Prochlorococcus marinus XMU1406: one gene and its partner. The protein of the gene in region 1 interacts with the protein of each later gene in a pairwise test. Links are inferred from orthologs where the notes say so. Each region holds a gene or a part of one and is shown in the gene's direction. Other genes may lie near its edges. The genes, in order: tsaE and rlmB.

Region 1 (8,541 bases):
GGCATTCCTTATAAATTCTGGAGTGTCAACAACTCTTTTCAGTTTTTTAAAATCATCTAAAACCTCTCCACAACCATTTACTACGCAAAGCAGTGGGTTTTCTGCTATGTGAGTAAAAATTCCTGTTTCATCGCTCAATAAATCATTAATGCCTCTCACTAAAGCTCCACCTCCTGCAAGCATAATCCCCCTATCAACTATGTCTGCAGCAAGTTCCGGGGGGGTTCGCTCTAAAGTTCTTTTTACAGCTTCCACTATTTTGCTAAGTGTTTCAGCCATGGCTTCTCTAATTTCTCCTGATGTCAAAGTGACTGACCTAGGTAGACCAGATAAAAGATGTAGACCTCTAACCTCTAAAGTAGTTTTATCAAAATCGTCATCTGGAAATGCAGATCCAATTTTAATTTTGATATCTTCTGCAGTTCTCTCTCCAACAACTAAGTTGTGAACTTTTTTAAGATATAGTGCAATTGATTCATTTATTTCATCACCAGCAATTCGAACCGACTCACTCAATACAGTTCCACCTAAACTTAATACTGCAACTTCAGTAGTACCTCCACCAATATCGACAATCATAGTTCCAATTGGCTCTGTTACTGGCAATGATGCTCCTATTGCTGCTGCAACGGGTTCATCAATTAAATGAACTTCTCTAGCTCCGGCTAATCCAGCTTCTCTTACTGCTCTTCGCTCAACACTAGTAACTCCACTTGGAATACCAATCACTATTCTTGGGGCTACTATCCCCTTGCCTTCGTTACATTTTTGGATAAATGTTTTTATCATTTGTTCTGCAGCATCAAAATCTGCGATAACACCATCCCTTAGTGGTCTTACTGCTCTTATATTGCCAGGGGTCCTTCCAAGCATTAACTTTGCTTCTTGACCAACAGCTAATGGTATACCTTCTTCTAAATCCATAGCTACCACAGAAGGCTCTTGTAAAACAACGCCCTTTCCTGATACGTGTATAAGAGTATTGGCCGTTCCCAAATCTATGCCAATATCTCTAGAAAATTTAAATCTGTTAAAAATCACAATAAGAATTCCTTTTATAAATAATATATCTATTTTTTAGTAAGCTCTCATAATTCTGTCGTTTAGTTATGAATAGCACGCAAAACTTTGAGCAGAACCTGGAAATATGAGTAGTATAAAAAAAAAAAATTATGGAAATTAACACTATTAACCTTGTAGGCAGAGCAGGGCGAGAACCAGATGTCAGATATTTTGAATCTGGCAGTATCGTAGCAAATTTCACTCTTGCAGTTAACAGAAGAAGCAGAGATGAAGAGCCCGACTGGTTTAATTTAGAAATATGGGGTAAGCAAGCACAAATAGCCGCAGATTACGTTAAAAAAGGATCTTTAATTGGAATTACAGGAAGCTTTAAAATTGATAGTTGGAAAGATAAAAATACTGGGGAAGATAGATATAAGCCAGTTGTTAGGGTAGATAGATTAAACTTACTAGGCTCCCGAAAAGAGTCCGATAATAACCAATATTCTAATAGTAGTAATTCAAGTGAAATCCCTTTTTAAGCTCTCTTTTTTTTAAAAAATCTAATAAATATTCTTATAAAAAAATATAAGAAAATTAAAATTAAAATTGGCTTTAAAACATATTTGATTTGATCTAAGTAAGTTTCAATGATTGTATAATTTTCACCAAATAAATAACCTGCATAAGTTAGAAGTGCTACCCATATCAAGCTCCCACATGTAGTCCAAATCAAAAATTTTCTTAATGGCATAAGTTCTATACCAGCGGGAACTGAGATTAAAGTTCTTATACCTGGTACTAATCGACCCCAAAAAACTAAAGAAACCCCGTATTTATCAAACCACCTTTTACTTTTACTTAAATCATTAGAAGATATACCCAGATATTTTCCTTTTTTATTTAGAAAAGTTGAAAGTCTTTTTTCATTTACTAATCTACCTAAATAATACCAAGGCAATGACCCTAAAATAGTTCCAATTAATCCGGAAAAAACTAAAATATAGAAATTTAATTTTTGTTGATAAACGAAAAACCCTCCCAAGGGCATTATTATTTCCGAAGGAATTGGAGGTATTATGTTTTCTAAAAACATAGCCAAACAAATAGTAAGGTATGCAATTGTTGAATTCTTTTCAACAGCCAAACTAATATAGTCGGGTATTGAAGTAAGAAAATTTACAAAAATTAAACTCAAACTTAATATCTATAAAGCTCTGGTTTATAAGGTCCTTCAACAGAAACATTAATATAATCAGCTTGTTCCTTAGTTAATTTTGTTAATTTTGCGCCAATTTTATCAAGATGTAATCTAGCTACCATTTCGTCTAAATGTTTTGGTAAAACATAAACCTCATTTGTATATTTTTCTGACTTATTGAAAAGTTCAATTTGAGCTAATACTTGATTAGTAAAAGAATTACTCATAACAAAACTTGGATGTCCAGTAGCACATCCTAAGTTAACTAATCTACCTTCAGCTAAAAGAATTATTTTATTGCCACTCGGTAAAGTTATGTGATCAACCTGCGGCTTAATATTTTCCCATGGATAATCTTTCAATGAAGCCACATCAATTTCATTATCAAAATGGCCGATATTACATACTATGGCCTCATCTTTCATCTTGACAAGATTTTCGTTTGTTATTACCTGATAGTTCCCAGTTGCAGTAACAAATATATCTATATCTTCCACGACATCGTCTAGTGTAACTACGCTAAAACCTTCCATTGCTGCTTGAAGAGCACAAATTGGATCCACTTCAGCAACTTTTACAATTGCACCAAGTCCTCTTAAAGACTGGGCTGATCCTTTACCTACATCTCCAAAACCCATTACTAAAGCAACCTTCCCAGCAATCATCACATCAGTGGCACGCTTTATGCTGTCAACTAGAGATTCTCGACAGCCATATAAATTATCAAATTTGCTCTTAGTTACTGAATCATTAACGTTGATAGCAGGAAATGGTAAAGCATTTTGCTTTTGAAGTTGATAAAGTCTTGCAACTCCCGTTGTAGTTTCTTCAGTAACACCAATGATATTACTCTTAATTCTAGAATAAAAGTCACTATCATTTTTCAACTTGGACTTAATAGAATTGAATAAAGCAATTTCTTCTTCATTACCGGGATTATCTAAAACAGATAAATCTTTTTCTGCTTTACTACCAAGTATTAATAAGCCAGTTGCATCTCCCCCATCATCAAGAATCATGTTTGGAGAGTCTGAACCCCAATCAAGGATATAGTGGGTATACTGCCAGTATTCAACAAGAGTCTCACCTTTTTTTGCATATACAGAAATTCCTTGATCTGCTATGGCAGCAGCCGCATGATCTTGAGTTGAAAAAATATTACATGAAGCCCATTTTACTTCTGCACCAAGATCAACAAGAGTTTCTATTAATACTGCTGTCTGAATAGTCATATGAAGACTCCCAGCTATTTTCGCACCTTTGAGTGGCTTCTCAGATTGATATTTATCTCTAAGTGCCATTAATCCTGGCATTTCCGTTTCGGCAATCTTAATTTCTTTACGGCCAAAATCTGATAAGGAGATATCAGCAATAACGTAGTTTGGTGTAGAGGTTTTAACTGAATTGGCTATAACCATATCTAATAAATTGTTTTTCTATTAAACTATAGATGATTTTTGTACAATTTTGTGTTTGTTGAGAATTTAAAAGAAACTATAAATTTAGGAAAAAAACTCTCACACAAATTAAATCCCCAATCAATTGTTTTATTACAGGGTCCTATTGGGGCTGGGAAAACTTCATTTGTGCAAGGGATTGCTCAAGGCTTATCAATCTCTGAGGACATTACAAGCCCTACATTTGCTTTATCGCATCACTATAACTCTGGAAAAATCCCACTAATTCACCTTGATTTATACAGGTTAGAAAATGTTTCTTCAGCAAAAGAAGTTTTTTTTTCAGAAGAAGAAGAGGCAATACAAAGACGAGCTATTTTAGTTGTTGAATGGCCAGAATTGGTAGAACCAGTTATTAATAATTTTTGGAAAATAGAAATTAGTTACGCAAAAAATTATGGAAGACACTACGAAATAAGAGATCCCAAAAATTTATTAACCTTCTCATAATATGGCTGTTGCTCGATGGCGCCTTCACCAAGACAAGTTAATAATCCACAAACACCTGCGAACTTAATAAAATCTTCTATCTCTAGTTGCTTTGAAGGATAGCCAAAAGAAATTAATTTTGAAATTAAGCCTGCTAAAAAAGCATCGCCTGCACCAGTTGTATCAACAATTTTTTGTGAAGCAGGAATTTCGGTAATTCCCTGTAATCCATTGATATACCATACAACGGGATTTTTTCCATCAGTTATTACTACATCTGGTCTGTTAGACAATTGTTGAGATATTAACAAGGGATTTTCATCCTCAAAAAACAAAGTTGCTTCTTCCTTAGCAAGTTTTAAAACATTTGCATGATTTAAAAATTTCTTTATTAAATTAACTCTCGCGGCTTTACTAATTTCTGATGAAAAACTTGAATGATCCCAAAAGACCTCTCTCCAATTCAAATCAATGACTATTTTGACTTCAAATTTTTTAGCCTGTTCAAGAAGAAAAAAAATAGTCTCTGCCGATATTGGAGATGATAATAAAATCGTTCCCGTAACCAAATATTTTGTTTCTAGAAAAGATTTCTCCAAATTTAAAATTTCTTTTTCAATTAATTTCTTACTAAGAACTTCGTCTGCAAAGCATGCATGTGAACTTTCCTCAAAGCCTGAAAAAAAACGATCTCCAAATTGATCTCTATCTACATTAACCACGCGAGTAGATGAATCATTATCTAATTGCAAGAAATCTAAATTAACGTCCAATTTATTAAATTGCTTAATAAATTTTTTTCCATAATCATCACTACCCAAACATCCTATGAATGTTGAATCAATTTTTAATTTTCTTAATGCACAAGCAACATTAGCCGGCGCACCACCCAAAAAATCTGTAAATCCCTGATTTGACTTATTTCTTATTCTGTCTATTAAAGCCTCTCCAATACATATGACCTTTTTCTTTTTCATAAAATGAACGCTTTTTCTTAACTAAGAATAATTTATTAAAAACGAATAATTTTTTTTTGAATTAAAGTTTAATTAAAAGAATTTTCATAGTGTCTTTAAATAAATCTGAAATTTGGGAGTGGAAAAATTGGGAAATTTCTTGGTCTTTATCAAGAGAATCTACTTCTGAAAAAAATATTAAAATTTTATTAGTTCATGGGTTTGGGGCATCAAAAAACCATTGGAGATATAATCAAGATTTTCTTGGTAAACTTTCTAACTGCTACGCAATTGACTTATTAGGATTTGGGAAAAGCAGTCAGCCTAGTGCTTTATTAAATTATGAACCTTATAAAGAAAACTCAATTAAATATTCTTTTGACTTATGGGGTAATCAAATATCAACGTTTTGTGCAGAGGTAATAAAATCTCCTGTTTACTTGGTAGGAAATTCAATTGGTGGTGTTATTGCATTGAAAGCTGCTGAAATCCTCAAAGATAGTTGCAAAGGTGTCATTTTGATTGATTGTGCACAAAGAACTATGGATGATAAACGTTTACAAAAAAGTGATATCTTAATGAATCTACTTAGACCCATCCTTAAAACAATAGTCAGACAAAGAGTAATTAGTAATACACTTTTTACAAGAGCTGCTAATCCAAAAGTTATAAAGAAAATACTTGAACAAGCCTACCCTTCAGGAAAGAATATCGATAAAGAATTGATTGAAATACTTTATCAACCCTCACAAAGGGAAAACTCTAAAGAAGCATTTCGTGGTTTTATTAACTTATTTGATGACTATCTTGCTACTGACCTTTTTGATAAAGTTGATGCCCCCATTCAATTAATTTGGGGAGAAAAAGATCCTTGGGAATCTTTAAATGAAGCAAAAGAGTGGAAGAAAGAATTCAAAAATATTAAGAGATTAGATATTATTAATGGGGCTGGTCATTGTCCTCATGATGAAGAACCTGAAAAAACAAATAAATTAATAAATGAATTTATTCAAGAAACAAAATAAGCTTCGACATTATCACTAAGTCTTCTCAAGCCTCTTAATCCATCTCTTTCTAGGTTTCTTACTCGATCTCTGCTTATCCCTAGTACCCTTCCTATCCCTGTAAGAGACATTGGCTCATCGCCATCCATTCCGTATCTCATCCTTAAAACTCTACATTGCAGATCAGGTAATTGATGTAAAAGAGAATGCAAATCACCTCTCATACAATCCATCTCTATTTGTTCGTCTGGCAAATCCTCGCCCCCTGCCAGTAAATCTAACAAAACAGTGTCTTCACCATCACCAACTTTAGTTTCAAGACTGACTGGCTGCCCAGCTTTACACATTAAATCTTTAACGTCATCTTCGGGAAGCTCTACGTATTTCGCAAGCTCGCTTACAGTTGGAGTTCTAGACATTTCTTGACTGAGCTCTCTTTGACCTTTTTTTAACTTATTCAACATTTCAGTTATATGAATTGGCAGCCTTATTGCCCGACTTTTTTCAGCTATTGCTCTTGTAATACCTTGCCTAATCCACCAATATGCATATGTTGAAAACTTGTATCCTCTGGCCGGATCAAATTTTTCAACTCCCCTCACTAGTCCTATAGTTCCCTCCTGAATTAAGTCCAAAAGTTCCATATTTCTTTTTGTATATTTTTTTGCAACACTTACAACCAATCTTAAGTTAGCTGCAACCATCCTTTCTTTAGCTCTCTGTCCAGCTCTCAATCTTTTTTTTATTATTGACGTAGATAAGTCTAATTTATTTGATAAATCATCAATACTAGGCTTATCTCCTGTAAATTCAATAATTTCCAATTCTGCTCTTTCAACTTCCATGTACTCTTGAACTTGTCGACCTAGAGTAATTTCTTGCTCATGCGAGAGTAAAGGAACTCTTCCAATATCCCTTAAGTATGATCGAACAAGATCTACATCATTACTAGCTTTTATAGTTGCGATTGATGCTAATTTATTTTCACTTATTGTTTCAGAAGACATGAAGATTAAATGTTGTTTTGTAAACAATACCATTAAGAAATGTAAAGTTAAACAAAAAAATCCACATTTTTACAAAAATGAGAATAAATACCTAGTCAATTCAGACTAATGAAGAGCTTAATAGCCATTTTGCCGTACTGAGATAAATAAATACACCAGCAATATCAGTGACAGTTGTAATAAAAGGAGAAGACATTAAAGCTGGATCCAATTTCATTCTGTCAAACAACAAAGGGAGGATCGCTCCTGTTGTAGCAGCTAAAGTTGTTATAGATATTAAACTTATCCCCACCGCAGAGGCGATCAAAGGTCCTTCTCCTTGCCACCAAGCGAAGGGAAATACTACAAGCATCATTAAAACTCCTAAAAGAGCGCCTGTTATTGCCTCCTTAAATACTGCCTTAATTGCACCAAGAGACTTCAATTTTTGAGTACTTAAACCTCTAATGACAACCGTTGAACTTTGAGCTCCAACATTTCCCCCAGTGCCTATAAGAAGTGGAATAAATGCAGCTAATAAAACTATTTCCTTTAATATTTGGTCATTCATAGCTATAACTTTTGTCGTTAAACCATTTGCAAAAACCAAAATTAATAACCATAAAATTCTTCTTCGAGCAATCGTAAACAAACTACTTTGGAAATAATCATCTTCATCTCCAGGTTGTACTGCCCCTGCTGCATAAATATCTCTTGTAGCTTCTTGTTCTATAACATCAATTAAATCATCGACAGTTACTATCCCAACAAGTCTTTTTTCTCTATCAACAACCGGGAGTGCTAAAAAATCATATCTTTGTATTGCTCGAGCAACCTCTTCTTGATTCGTATTGGTAGAAATATTAACTACATCTCTTGTCATAACGTCTCCAATTGGCTTAGAAGGATCAGCAGTTACAAGGTCTCTTAAAGAAAGAATACCAGTTAAATGTCTTTCTTTATCTGTAACGTATAGGCTATAGATAGTTTCAGTAAATGGAGCTCTTTTTCTAACTATGGCAAGAGCCTCAGATGCTGTTTGCATCTCTTTAAGATCTATAAATTCAGTTGTCATTAATCTTCCAGCAGTTTCAGGCTCATATCCAAGTAATTCAGCTGTTACTTTTCTTTCACCAGGACTAAGAGCAGATAGAAATTTGCGTACAACTTTTGCAGGTAATTCATCAAAGAGTTGAACCCTATCATCAGGAGACATTTTTTCAACGATTTCTAAAACTTCTCCTGAACGAAGTCTTTCTAATAAAGTTTGCTGAACTACTGGATCTAAATATTCATAAACCTCAATTGCTTCATTTTTCTTTAATAATCGAAATGCTAATGCCTGCAATATTTGTGGAAGGCTTCCAATAGCATCTGCAATATCAACCGGTTGAGAAGGCTCTAAAAGCAGCTTTGCCTCATCATAATTTCCCGCGATAAGCAATTCTTCAAGTTGTATAGTAATGTTTTCTCGTGTACTTAAATCAGTAGATAAGGATGTAACTG
Region 2 (8,378 bases), on another replicon or contig:
TGCCGATATGATTAAGATAATGTTTCATTTTGGAATATGTGAGCTAATTTTATAAATGATTCAGTATTTATCTATGGGTAACGAACAAACTCATCCATTACATGAAACCGACAAAAACATTATAGATTCCCTTATCACTAAAAAAATGCCAGAAGATCTTGACTATATAAACCTAGCTAGATTGATAAATCGTTATACCAATTTCCCTGGAGAAATTGAAATTAAAAACGATATTGAAAAAATTTTAAATTTTTGGAAAATAACTAAAAATGAACTTTTTTCAAAAACAAAAAATATTTGGTCAAAAAGCTTCAGGCCTTCTAATACAACTAAAGATTTAGTTGGCTCAGGTTTTGATACCTCAAATTGAATTTTATCTGGTTAATTTTTTTCAATAAATAAATGTTTTCTAATCTCTCAAACGCTGAAATTCTAAATAATTTGTTAGAGGGTAGGAACCTTGACGATTTAACTTCTAGATCTTTAATGCAAAGATGGCTTAATGATGAAATTTCAGATGTTGAAACAGGAGCTTTTTTGAGTGCTTTGAGAGCTAAGAGCTCTACAGGTGTCGAACTAAGTTCTATGGCTGAGGAACTTTTAAATGTTTGCGAATTGCCAGTAGAAAGACCAAATTTGTATCTGGTAGATACTTGTGGAACAGGAGGAGATGGAGCTAATACATTTAATATTTCAACAGCAGTAGCATTTGTAGCGGCATCTTGTGGGGTAAAAATTGCAAAACACGGAAATAAAAGTGCTAGTGGTAAAGTTGGCTCTGCTGATGTTTTGATGAATCTTGGGTTGAATTTAAATTGTTCATTAGAAAAAGTAATCACAGCTGTAAGTGAAATTGGAATAACTTTTTTGTTTGCACCTGTTTGGCATAAATCTTTAATAAAACTTGCCCCATTAAGAAAGACCCTTGGAATAAGGACAGTATTTAATCTACTTGGACCATTAGTAAATCCTTTAAGACCCAATGCGCAAGTTTTAGGTGTTGCTTCTGAGGATCTTTTAAAACCTATGGGCAGCGCTCTTTTAAAAATGGGTATGAATAGAGCAATAGTCGTTCATGGTTCTGGTGGCCTTGATGAAGCTTCGCTTCAAGGAGAAAATAAATTAGTATTTGTTGAAAATGGTGAATTACGTTTTTCAGAAATAAATATTTCAGATTTTAACCATGAAAATATTGCTAACGAAAAGCTTGCGGTTTCTGATCTTGAATCTAACGAGGAAATATTAAAGTCTGTTCTAAATGGTTCTGGACAAAAATCTCATATCGATGTTGTTGCTTTGAACGCTGCCTTAGTGCTTTGGGTAGCAGGAATTGAGGATGATTTAATAGAAGGATTTCATAAGGCTTTATTTTCGATTAATCAAGGAGATCCTTGGAAAAAGTTTTTACTATTAAAAAATTATTTGTCCGCGAATTAATTAATTTTAAATTGATGATTAATCCATTTAAGAAAAATGCAAAATTAGTTTTAAGCAATGGAATTGTATTCCCTGGATTTTATTTTGGTGCTTCAGGTACGGCTATTGGTGAAATAGTCTTTAATACGGGCATGACTGGATATCAAGAAGTTATTACTGATCCAAGTTATTACGGACAGATATTAACATTCACTTATCCTGAGATTGGAAATACTGGTATTAATTTTGAAGATTCAGAATCTAATATTCATGTTAAAGGTATAATTGTCAGAAATTTTTCATCTAATAATGGCAATTGGAGATCAAAAAAGAATTTTAATCAATGGTTAGTAGAAAAAAACATCATAGGTCTTCATGGAATTGATACAAGGGCGCTCGTTAAAATTTTAAGATCTAGTGGCTCTATGAATGGAGTTATTACCTCTAAAGATAAATCTGTAGAAAGTTGTTTAAAGATAATTCATGATACACCAAAAATGGAGGGGTTAAATTTATCAAAAGTAGTTTCAACAAAGCAATATTATTTATGGCAAGATCATACACAAACAAATTTTGATGTAAGAAAAAGATATGCTGAATCCTCTAAAAAATTAAAAATAGTAGCTATTGATTTTGGAATTAAAAATTCAATTCTAAATAGACTTGTATCCCATGGTTGTGAAGTTTTGGTTTTGCCATCTCGATCTTCTCTAAAAGATGTTCTCTCTCACAAGCCAGATGGTATTTTTTTCTCAAATGGTCCTGGCGATCCTGCTGCTGTTTCTGAAGGTATAGACTTAGCAAGATCGCTTATTGAATATGGTGAGATTCCTATGTTTGGAATTTGCCTTGGCCACCAAATATTTGGATTAGCATTAGGAGGTTCAACTTATAAACTCCCTTTTGGACATCGTGGTTTAAATCACCCTTGTGGTGAAAATAATAAAATTGAGATAACTAGTCAGAATCATGGTTTTGCTATTGATCCTAATTCAATCTCAAAAGACTTAGTTAGAATAACCCATTACAACCTTAATGATAATACTGTGGCTGGCCTAGAAGTTAATAATAAACCAATATTTAGTGTGCAATATCATCCTGAAGCAGGACCTGGGCCACATGATTCGGATTATTTATTTAAAAAATTTGTTTCTCTAATGTTAGAAAGATGTTGACATATTGTTTTCTTTTGATTTGATAATTACATTTGATACATAAATTTTTTGGAGGTATTAAATCATAGAAGATTTTCAGAAGTTAACCGTTTCTTTAAGAGGAAACCTTGAGTTTAAAACAAATATTATTGTTTTTACTTTTAAAGGCCAACTTGATGCTTTCTCAGAAAAACAATTTAAGACTTTTGTTACTAATAACTTAAAAAATGAGCATCCATTCGTTATAGACCTTACAAAAATAGATTTTTTAGATTCCTCGGGTCTTGGAGCTCTTGTTCAGACAGCTAAAGAATGCAAAAAGTCGAAACTTGGCTTCTCTGTCGTTGGTAATTCGAGAGTGGCCCAAACAATTAAACTTGTTCGATTAGGGGATTTCCTTAACTTGAAGTCAAACCTTGAAGATGCATTAAATTATTTAAAAAATTGAATTATTGGATTCAAAATTTGGTTCCATATGGATCTCCCGAGGATATAGGTGTTATTCAACTTGCTTGGCTTGGAGATTCGGTATGGGAGCTTCACCAGAGACTTAGACATGTTCATTTCCCTTTAAAATCTAAAGATCTACATTTATCTGTAGTAAACGAAGTAAAAGCAAAATCTCAATCAAAATCACTTAGTCAAATTGAGCATTTATTAAATTCAAATGAAATAGATCTAATTAGGCGTGCTAGAAATAAAACAAAGAGATATCCAAAGTCTGCAGACCCTACTATTTACTCCAGAGCAACTGGTTTTGAAACTCTCATTGGTTGGTTATTTTTAAAAGATCCTCAAAGATTATCAAAACTATTTGAATATTTAGAATAAAAAATTAATTGAATCTATGAAAAACTCCTCTAAAAAAAAATTTCCCGGAAAAAATAATAAAGATTACAAAAAAAATTCAGTTCTTGGTTATTCTTCAAAAAAAACAAATCGTTCGGAAAAAAATGAAAGATTTTCGAAAAATTCTGCTAATAACAATAATGTTGAAAATTTAAATAAAACTAACAATACTTTTTCCTCTTTAAAAAGGACAAAGCCAATATTTAAATCTAATACAGAATTTTCTAAAAAAAATTCTGACAATCATCAAGAGTTTACTAGTAAGAGAAATTTTGATGATTGGATATGGGGTAAACATTCAGTTTATGAGGCTCTTAATAGTGAAAGAGCGATTAATAGGATTTGGTGTACTTCGGAAATCTTTTCATCAGACAAGTTTTATATTTTGCTGAAGGACCTTAAATCGAAAGGAGTCCTAATTGAAGAAGTTTCTTGGAATAGGCTTTCGCAAATGACTAATGGTGCTTCACATCAAGGTGTCGCATTGCAGTTAGCATGCGCTAAAACAATATCCCTAGAGCAATTAATCGATTTTTCTAAACACAACTGTGCAAATCCCATAATACTTGCATTAGACGGTATAACTGATCCACATAATGTTGGTGCGATTATAAGATCTGCTGAAGCATTTGACTGCAAGGGAATCATCATTCCCCAGAGAAGATCTGCTGGATTAACGGGAACAGTCGCTAAGGTAGCTGCAGGAGCTTTAGAACACTTGCAAGTAAGTAGAGTTGTTAACTTAAATAGAGCTCTTGAGGAGCTTAAGAAATATGGTTTTCTTGTTGTTGGCTTATCTGGCGATGGTCAATTATCTATTTCCAATTTTCAAGAAAAAGCACCCTTGGTAGTTATTGTTGGCTCTGAAGATAAAGGCATTTCTTTGCTTACTCAAAAAAAATGCGATTTTCTTTTAAACATTCCTCTTAAAGGTAAGACTTCTAGCTTAAATGCCTCTGTGGCGGCAGCAATTTCACTATTTCACTTGACAAGTAAATAATTATAATTGTTAATAATCATTGTTATTTAAGCCCTCTAAAATGTTGTTATTTCAATATATTTATATGATTAATAAAAATTTATTGAATTTTCACTACAAAATTGTATAGAATTTAACAAGAATTGTATGGTCTAAATGACCAATAAAATTTGATAAGAAAATTTGGCAACAAACTCGGATTAGCTTGGTGGGCTAAAATTGAGACAGATCAACCTCGTGGAACTTACTGGTTCGGCCCATTTATTACTAAACGTAGTTTAAAAGAAAATATTACATCTTTTATTAAAGATCTATCTGATGAAGGGTCTAAAAATATTAAACATAGTTTGGTTCGTTGCAAAAAAGAAGAACCACTAACTGTTTGATAGCTTTAATTTTAAGTAATGAATTTTAATTCTTTAAGAAAAGAAATTATTAGAAATAATGCTTCTGTTAAGGAATTAGTTAATGATATTTTTAACAAAATCGATCATAAAGATCCTGAAATTAACTCATATATTTGTACTACAAAAGATAATGCTATCGCGCAAGCAGAAAACATCGATAAATTAATTCAAAATAAAGAAAAACTTCCTCCTCTTGCTGGGATGCCAATAGCAATAAAGGATAATATTTGCACTAAAGGAGTTGCAACAACTTGTGCAAGTCAAATGCTCAAAAGCTTTGTTGCACCTTATGAATCCACAGCTTCAAGTAAATTATGGTCTTCAGGGGGAATTTGTTTAGGAAAAACAAATTTAGATGAATTTGCAATGGGTAGTTCAACAGAAACCTCTGTATTTGGAGTCACCTCAAATCCTTGGGATATTAATAGAGTTCCTGGAGGTAGTTCAGGCGGTAGTGCTGCTTCAGTTGCCGCTGGATTTTGTGCGGCGGCTATAGGCTCTGATACAGGAGGATCAATAAGGCAACCAGCTTCTTTTTGTGGTGTCGTAGGTCTTAAACCCACTTATGGCAGAGTTAGTAGATGGGGACTGGTAGCCTTTGCTAGCTCTCTTGATCAAATTGGTCCAATTACAAATACTGTCTCAGATGCGGCCGAAATTCTTTATTTAATATCTGGTAAAGATCCCTTTGATTCAACATGTCTTGATAAGCCAGTGCCAAATTACTTGGCTGATTTAAATAAATCTATAAAGGGTTTAAAAATAGGAATCATTAGAGAATGTTTTGAGCACCCAGGTCTTAATCCAGAAGTTAAGGAATCTGTTCTCTCTGGAGTAGATAGATTCAAAACTTTAGGAGCTGAAATTATCGAAGTTGAATGTCCTAGATTTAATGATGGAATTGCTACATATTATGTTATTGCACCATCTGAAGCTTCTGCAAATTTAGCTAGATATGATGGAGTTAAATATGGTTATAGATCTAATGATGGTTCAAATCTCATAGATATGACTTCAAAAAGTAGAGCTGAAGGTTTTGGAGATGAAGTACAAAGAAGAATTTTGATAGGAACTTATGCTTTGTCAGCTGGATACAGCGATGCCTATTACAAGAAGGCACAAAAAGTTAGGACACTTATAAGAAAAGATTTTGATAATGCTTTTAAGCAAGTTGATGTTTTGTTGACTCCAACTTGCCCAACTACTGCTTTTTTGAAGGGTGATTTTGTCAATGATCCACTTTCAATGTATTTGTCTGATCTATTAACTGTTCCTGTTAACTTAGCAGGCCTCCCAGCAATCAGTATCCCTTGTGGTTTTGATAAAAAAGGATTACCTATAGGATTGCAACTAATAGGTAATGTATTAGAAGAGGATAGAATATTGAATGTCGCAAATATTTTCGAAATTGATGCTCAGGTAATTAAGAAAAGACCTCTATTCTAAATTTGTATTAATAATTAATTTGTAATCACAAACTATAGATCTTTTAGAAATTTTCTCTATCTTATAAATATAAATTATTTGAATATGGGTTTCGTTCCGCTTCATAATCATAGTGACTACAGCTTACTTGATGGAGCCAGTCAAATTTCAAAAATTGTAGATAGAGCTTCTGATCTTGGAATGGAATCTATAGCTCTTACTGATCATGGAGTTATGTATGGTGTTCTTGATTTGGTCAAGAAGTGTAAAGAGAAAGGGATTAAACCAATTATTGGTAATGAAATGTACGTTATTAATGGTTCAATTGATGATCCTCAACCTAAAAAAGAAAAAAGATATCATTTGGTTGTTTTAGCAAAAAATTATACTGGATATAGGAATTTAGTTAAGTTAACAACAATTAGTCACCTAAATGGGATGAGAGGTCGAGGTATTTTTTCTAGACCATGTATTGATAAATCTCTTTTAAGTAAATATAGTGATGGTCTTATAGTTTCTACAGCTTGTCTTGGCGGAGAGATACCTCAGGCTATTTTAAAAGGTAGATTAGAAGTAGCAGAGGATATAGCTCTTTGGTATAAAAAATTATTTGGAGATGATTTTTATCTAGAAATACAAGATCACGGCTCTATGGAGGATAGAATTGTTAACGTTGAATTGATAAAAATTGGGAAGAAGCATCAAATAAAAGTCATTGCTACCAACGATGCGCATTACTTATCAAATATGGATGTTGAAGCACATGATGCTTTGCTTTGTGTTTTAACAGGAAAACTAATAAGTGATGAAAAAAGATTGAGATATACCGGTACAGAATATATTAAAAGTGAAAAAGAAATGCTTGAACTTTTTAAAGATCATATTGAAGATGAATCAATTATTGAGGCAGTTAACAATACATTAGAAATTTCTCAAAAAGTTGAAGTATTTGATTTGTTTGGTAATTATAGAATGCCAAAATTCCCTCTTAATGAAGATACAGATTCATTTTCTTTCCTTACACAATTATCTAACGAAGGTCTTTTGAAAAGACTTAAAAAAAATGATCTTACAGAAGTTGATGAGAAATATAAAAAAAGACTAACTTCCGAATTAAAAATTATAAAAGATATGGGATTTCCAGATTATTTTTTGGTTGTTTGGGACTACATCAAATTTGCTAGAGATAACTCTATCCCAGTAGGACCAGGTAGAGGTTCTGCGGCAGGATCACTGGTAGCTTATGCTCTTCAAATCACAAATATTGATCCTGTTGAACATGGATTGTTGTTTGAGAGATTTTTAAATCCAGCAAGAAAGTCTATGCCAGATATTGATACTGACTTTTGTATTGATAGGAGAAATGAAGTTATTGATTATGTTACTAATCGTTATGGAGAGGATAAAGTTGCGCAAATAATTACTTTCAATAAAATGACTTCTAAGGCTGTTTTAAAAGATGTTGCAAGGGTTTTAGATATCCCATATGGAGAGGCTGATAAATTGGCTAAGTTAATACCGGTTGTAAGAGGCAAACCTTATAAACTAAATGAAATGATTGATAAGAATTCTCCCAGCCAAGAGTTTAGAGACAAATATATTAATGATAATAGAGTGAAAAAATGGGTTGATTTAGCTTTGAGAATTGAAGGAACTAATAAAACATATGGAGTTCATGCTGCTGGCGTTGTTATCGCATCAGATCCTCTTGACGAACTTGTACCTCTTCAAAGGAATAATGAAGGACAAATAATAACCCAATATTCTATGGATGATATTGAATCACTTGGATTATTGAAAATGGATTTCTTGGGTCTTAAAAATCTTACTATGATTGAAAAGACAGTTTCTCTTATTAATCAATCTACTGGTAAGAAAATAATTATTGATGAGTTACCTCAAAATGATGGTAAAACCTTTGATCTTATTGGGAGAGGAGATCTTGAAGGTATTTTTCAGCTTGAATCTTCTGGAATGAAACAGGTCGTTAAGGATTTCAAACCTAACTCCCTAGAGGATTTATCATCCATACTTGCCCTTTATAGACCTGGTCCTCTTGATGCTGGCCTCATTCCTAAATTCATAAATCGAAAAAATGGGAACGAAAAGGTTGATTTCCCTCATCCTTTTATTAAGTCTATTCTCACT

Evidence for each region.
Region 2: the proteins of tsaE (region 1) and rlmB interact in binary tests that used the Escherichia coli proteins (3 or more experiments, as listed by UniProt). The link is inferred for Prochlorococcus marinus XMU1406 from one-to-one orthologs.

Annotation. Positions count from the first base shown.
Region 1 is NZ_JAAORG010000003.1:470,167-478,707, forward strand. The notes cover bases 2,460-5,391. They hold tsaE (tRNA (adenosine(37)-N6)-threonylcarbamoyltransferase complex ATPase subunit type 1 TsaE), read left to right. Parts: upstream 2,460-3,672; coding sequence 3,673-4,110; downstream 4,111-5,391. Other genes in these bases: ahcY (adenosylhomocysteinase), read right to left, coding at 2,460-3,621; HA149_RS09030 (carbohydrate kinase family protein), read right to left, coding at 4,068-5,066; HA149_RS09035 (alpha/beta fold hydrolase), read left to right, coding at 5,156-5,391. Also shown: HA149_RS09005 (rod shape-determining protein), read right to left, coding at 1-1,041; HA149_RS09010 (single-stranded DNA-binding protein), read left to right, coding at 1,173-1,544; HA149_RS09015 (DedA family protein), read right to left, coding at 1,541-2,200; more of ahcY, read right to left, coding at 2,203-2,459; more of HA149_RS09035, read left to right, coding at 5,392-6,070; HA149_RS09040 (RpoD/SigA family RNA polymerase sigma factor), read right to left, coding at 6,055-7,056; mgtE (magnesium transporter), read right to left, coding at 7,157-8,541. UniProt on the Escherichia coli protein: Required for the formation of a threonylcarbamoyl group on adenosine at position 37 (t(6)A37) in tRNAs that read codons beginning with adenine.
Region 2 is NZ_JAAORG010000001.1:755,846-764,223, forward strand. What follows is about bases 2,650-5,418. They hold rlmB (23S rRNA (guanosine(2251)-2'-O)-methyltransferase RlmB), read left to right. Parts: upstream 2,650-3,417; coding sequence 3,418-4,419; downstream 4,420-5,418. Other genes in these bases: HA149_RS04395 (STAS domain-containing protein), read left to right, coding at 2,656-3,018; HA149_RS04400 (Mini-ribonuclease 3), read left to right, coding at 3,015-3,401; HA149_RS04410 (DUF1816 domain-containing protein), read left to right, coding at 4,569-4,784; gatA (Asp-tRNA(Asn)/Glu-tRNA(Gln) amidotransferase subunit GatA), read left to right, coding at 4,803-5,418. Outside these bases: HA149_RS04380 (DUF3288 family protein), read left to right, coding at 74-370; trpD (anthranilate phosphoribosyltransferase), read left to right, coding at 403-1,437; carA (glutamine-hydrolyzing carbamoyl-phosphate synthase small subunit), read left to right, coding at 1,452-2,591; more of gatA, read left to right, coding at 5,419-6,251; HA149_RS04420 (DNA polymerase III subunit alpha), read left to right, coding at 6,336-8,378. UniProt on the Escherichia coli protein: Specifically methylates the ribose of guanosine 2251 in 23S rRNA.